DNA from 2 places in the Butyricicoccus sp. OF10-2 genome. Region 2 is predicted to be linked to the other one. Evidence: predicted binding sites of a transcription regulator. Region 2 holds the regulator's gene; the other holds the start of a gene.
What was found. Region 2 encodes NrdR, which represses ribonucleotide reductase genes. Its sites were predicted from a motif close to CACNANATNTNGTG; they were not measured.
Positions count from the first base shown of each region.

Region 1: a site for NrdR is predicted at 1,120-1,133, ahead of DXB00_RS14985 (anaerobic ribonucleoside triphosphate reductase). Genes of this name have one in related genera too.

Region 1 covers NZ_QUMC01000040.1:7,454-9,920, forward strand. Annotated here, with positions in the region: gene fba (class II fructose-1,6-bisphosphate aldolase) at 1-804, shown strand, start outside; gene DXB00_RS14985 (anaerobic ribonucleoside triphosphate reductase) at 1,221-2,467, shown strand, end outside.
Region 2 covers NZ_QUMC01000031.1:28,992-31,458, forward strand. Annotated here, with positions in the region: gene secD (protein translocase subunit SecD) at 1-912, shown strand, start outside; gene nrdR (transcriptional regulator NrdR) at 1,132-1,587, shown strand; gene DXB00_RS13790 (HD domain-containing protein) at 1,646-2,236, shown strand; gene DXB00_RS13795 (hypothetical protein) at 2,342-2,467, shown strand, end outside.

The sequences.
Region 1 (2,467 bases), on a different contig from region 2:
TACGCAAACCACACCTACCTCGTTAAGATGGTAGAGGCTGCTGTTAAGGAGTGCCCGGACATTCCGATCGCTCTGCATCTGGACCACGGCCCGGACTTCGAGACCTGCAAGTCCTGCATCGACGGCGGTTTCTCCTCCGTTATGATCGACTGCTCCTCCCGTCCGTTCGACGAGAACGTTGAGGAGACCAAGAAGGTTGTAGAGTACGCTCACGCTCACGGCGTTGTTGTCGAGGCTGAGCTCGGCACCCTGGCTGGCGTAGAGGACGACGTAAAGGTTTCCGCTGAGGATTCCTCCTACACCCATCCGGAAGAGGTTGAGGAGTTCGTAACCCGCACCGGCTGTGACTCTCTGGCTATCGCAATCGGCACCTCTCACGGCGCTTACAAGTTCACCCCGGATCAGTGCACCCGCAACGAGCAGGGCATTCTGGTTCCGCCTCCGCTGCGTTTCGACGTACTCGAGGAAGTTTCCAAGCGTCTGCCGGGCTTCCCGATCGTACTGCACGGTTCCTCTTCCGTACCGCGTGAGTTTGTTGACAAGATCAACAAGTTCGGCGGCAAGATGCCGGATGCAATCGGCATTCCGGAGGAAGAGCTGCGTCACGCTGCACAGCTGTCCGTCTGCAAGATCAATATCGACTCCGATATTCGTCTGGCTATCACCGCTTCTATCCGCGAGCACTTCGCTGAGCATCCGGATCACTTCGACCCGCGCCAGTACCTGAAGCCGGCTCGTCAGGCTGTCAAGGACATGGTTACCCACAAGCTGATCAATGTTCTGGGCTGCAACGGCAAGGCATAAGATCATTTTCTGATCGAAACCAAAGAACCTCGGAATCCTGTTCCGGGGTTCTTTTTTCGTCTTGCGATGGGGAATAGAACGGATACCATATATAGTGTATCTGCTTTTTTGCGGGAGAAATTACCACGGAGAAAATAAAGGAGAAACTTTGTGGAATTTGTCGCGCTTTTCTGATAAATTTTTCGAGTCAAGAGGAAAAGTTTAGAGAATGCTCCAATAAAAATAGTGCTTTTCTTGCAAATGTGCCAAAAAGAATTTAGCGCCTTGACAGGGCGGTGTTTCGGCGGTAGAATATATAAGCAAGAGATAAGCAGACACAAGATGTTGTGCGATATTGAATGCACCACTACATAATTTAGTAAATAATCAAGAAATCGCCGTTAGGCGGTTTTTGTATGAGAGAGGGATTTTTCTTTATGATTCAGCAGATCGTCAAGCGGGACGGGCGCATGGCTCCCTTTGAGATCGACAAGATCACAAATGCAATTTTCGGCGCAGCACAGGCCTCCGGCGGCCAGGATCACGATATGGCGCAGGAGCTGGCAGAGCAGGTCGAAAAAACGCTGGAGGAGACTGCTGGAACCGAAACTCCCACCGTTGAACAGGTGCAGGACACTGTTGAGAAGGTTCTGATCGAAAGCGGACATGCCCGCACGGCCAAGAAGTACATCCTGTACCGCAACGAGCGCACCCGCGTGCGTGAGATGAACACCCGTCTGATGAAGGTGTACGAGGATCTGACGTTCAAGTCCTCGCTCGAGAACGACGTCAAGCGCGAGAACGCCAATATCGACGGTGATACCGCGATGGGCACCATGCTCAAGTACGGCTCCGAGGGCGCCAAGCAGTTCTATGAGATGTTTATCCTCGATCCGGCGCATGCTAAGGCGCACCGCGAGGGCGATATCCATATCCACGATCTGGATTTTCTGACGCTGACCACCACCTGCTGTCAGATTGACCTGCTGAAGCTGTTCCGCGACGGTTTTTCCACCGGTCACGGCTTCCTGCGTGAGCCGAACGACATCCGTTCGTACTCTGCGCTGGCATGCATTGCTATCCAGTCTAATCAGAATGACCAGCACGGCGGTCAGAGCGTGCCGAACTTCGATTACTCGATGGCGCCGGGTGTGCGCAAGACCTTCCGCAAGCTGTTCCGCGACAATCTCGCCAAGGCCCTTGAGGTGTTCGGTGAGGACGACAACAACGAGGTCGATGCGCGTGCGCTGACCGAGCGTGTTGAGCAGGAGACCGGCAAGTGGGCTTGTCTGGCAGGCGGCAACGGCTACGACGAAGCGATGGCTAAGGCACTTTCCGAGACGCTTGACGAAAAGACGGTTGCAAAGTGCATGAAGTTTGCCCGCAAGTACGCGGATAAGGAGACCCGCAAGGGCACCTATCAGGCGATGGAAGCGCTGGTTCACAATCTGAACACTATGCACTCGCGTGCAGGTGCACAGATTCCGTTCTCGTCGCTCAACTACGGCACGGATACCTCTCCGGAGGGCCGTCTGGTCATGGAGCAGCTGCTGCTCGCGACCGAGGCCGGTCTGGGCAACGGTGAGACCCCGATTTTCCCGATCCACATTTTCAAGGTCAAGGAGGGCGTCAACTACAACGAGGGCGACCCGAACTACGACCTGTTCAAGCTGGCGTGCCGCGT
Region 2 (2,467 bases):
GAGAAGAAGCATTTCCCGATCCTCAAGAACTTCAAGATCTTTGGCGGTATCTCTGTCGTACTGGTCGCTACCGGCCTTGTCGCGCTGATCCTGCTGCCGTTCGGCAAGAACCTGTTCAACCTGAGCATCGACTTTGCCGGCGGTACCGAGATGGAGTTCAACATGCATACCGCTGTTACGCAGGATATCCAGACCGAGGTCAGCGATCTGTTCAAGGACGCAACCGGCGTGGACGCATCCTCTGTAACCTCCTCCGGTGACGGCAACGAGGACGTGCTGATCCGCTCCACCTCGATCGATTCCGAGCAGCGTGCTGCCGTGATCGACAAGATGCTGGAGAAGTACAGCCTTGCCGATACCGATATCCTCAACAACAACGACGTATCCGCTTCTGTCGGCAGCGACCTGCAGCGTTCGGCATTCCTCTGCTCGATCCTTGCAATCCTGCTGATGCTGGTGTACATCACCTTCCGCTTCGAGCTGACCAGTGGTCTGGCTGCGATCTGCTGCCTGGTTCACGATCTGCTCGTTATGCTGAGCGTTTACGTTCTGCTGCAGATTCCGCTCGACAGCAACTTCATCGCTGCTGCACTGACCATCCTCGGCTACTCCATCAACGCGTCCATCATCGTATTCGACCGCGTTCGTGAGAACCTGCGCACCGCGCGCAAGGAGCCGTTTGAGGTCATTGGCGAGAAGAGCATCTGGCAGACCATGGGCCGTACCATCAACACCACGCTTACCACGCTGTTCACCATCGGCATGGTATACATCCTCGGTGTTCCGTCGCTCAAGCAGTTCACTCTGCCGCTGATCGTCGGTATCCTGGCCGGCGGCTGGTCGTCCGTTATGCTGTCTACCGGTCTGTGGGGCTTCTTCCGTAAGAAGTTCCGCCGTCGCCGCAAGATCTAACGACTATCGAAAAGGCACCCGTTCGGGTGCCTTTTTTGCGTTTGTTTATCGGCGCAGGGGACTGGTACAGAGAAAGAAGCCGACCGGATAGGGCAGTGCAGGAAAAGGTGCCGCTTTATCGCAATAAAAAATTGACTTAACAGCACTCCGCGTAGTATAATAACAGCAGACAGATAACAAACCACGCGTGTGAAGCGGTGTTCACAAGGGGGAAGTACGATGAAGTGCCCATTTTGCAGCTTTGAAGACAGCAAGGTCGTGGACTCCCGTCCGACGGACGAGGGTACCAGCATCCGCCGCCGGCGTGAATGTCTCCACTGCGGAAAACGCTTTACCACCTACGAGACGGTGGAGCGCATGCCGCTTATGCTGATCAAGCGCGATGGCACGCGGCAGGCGTACGACCGCCAGAAGCTGCTCAACGGTCTGGTGAAGGCTTGCGAGAAACGCCCGGTTTCGCTGATGCAGTTGGAGCAGATCGTCGATTACGTCGAGCAGAAGCTGTTCAGCTCGCTCGAAAGCGAGGTCTCCAGCAAGGTCATCGGTGAGCTTGTCATGGAGCAGCTGCGTAAGGTTGATGAGGTCGCGTATGTGCGGTTTGCCTCGGTCTACCGCCAGTTTAAGGACATCAACACCTTTATGGAAGAGCTGAACACGCTCCTCAAAGATAAATAATTCGGCGGGTATGGCGCAGGCTGTACCCGTTTTTTCATATCGAAAGGAAGATGGATTTATGGACGAACGGCTGCAGAAACAGCTGAATTTCATTCTTGAGATCGACAAGGAGAAGAACATTTTCCGGCAGACGCATCTCTCCGGCCACGGCCGCCGCGAGAATGACGCCGAGCACGCATGGCACATGGCTGTCATGGCGTATCTGCTGCAGGAATATTCCAACGAGCCGGTGGATGTGGCGCGGGTCATGCTCATGTGCCTGCTGCACGATGTGGTGGAGATTGACGCAGGCGACACCTACGCCTACGACACCGACGGTCTGCAGACGCAGAAGACGCGCGAGGACGCGGCAAAGCAGCGCATTTATTCGCTCCTGCCGGACGACCAGAAGCGCGAACTGATGGCTGTTTTTGACGAATTTGAGGCCGATGAGACCGCCGAGGCGCACTTTGCCCACGCGATGGACAATCTGCAGCCGCTCTTGCTCAACAACAGCAACGGCGGCAGCGACTGGGCTGACCACGATGTGACCGCCAAGCAGGTCTACGGCCGCCAGAGCCGCACAGAGAAAGGCTCGGCGTATCTGTATGAGCTGACGGACAAAATCCTGCAGGCGAACATCGAAAAGGGTGCGCTCAAAGAAAAATAAAAGAAAATAGGAATAGTTTTCGACCGAGTTGACCATTCGTGGTCAATTTTCGCCGCCGAACGGCGTATGGGTGCAGGCACTTATGCGAAGCAAGGAGGTGAAAACGTGTCAGCTGAGATCATCATTGCGGGACTGAGTCTGCTGGGGACGCTGGCGGGCACGGCCGGCGGCATTATCGTCTCCGGCAAGCTGGTCAATTACCGCATCGAACAGCTTGAAAAGAAGGTCGAA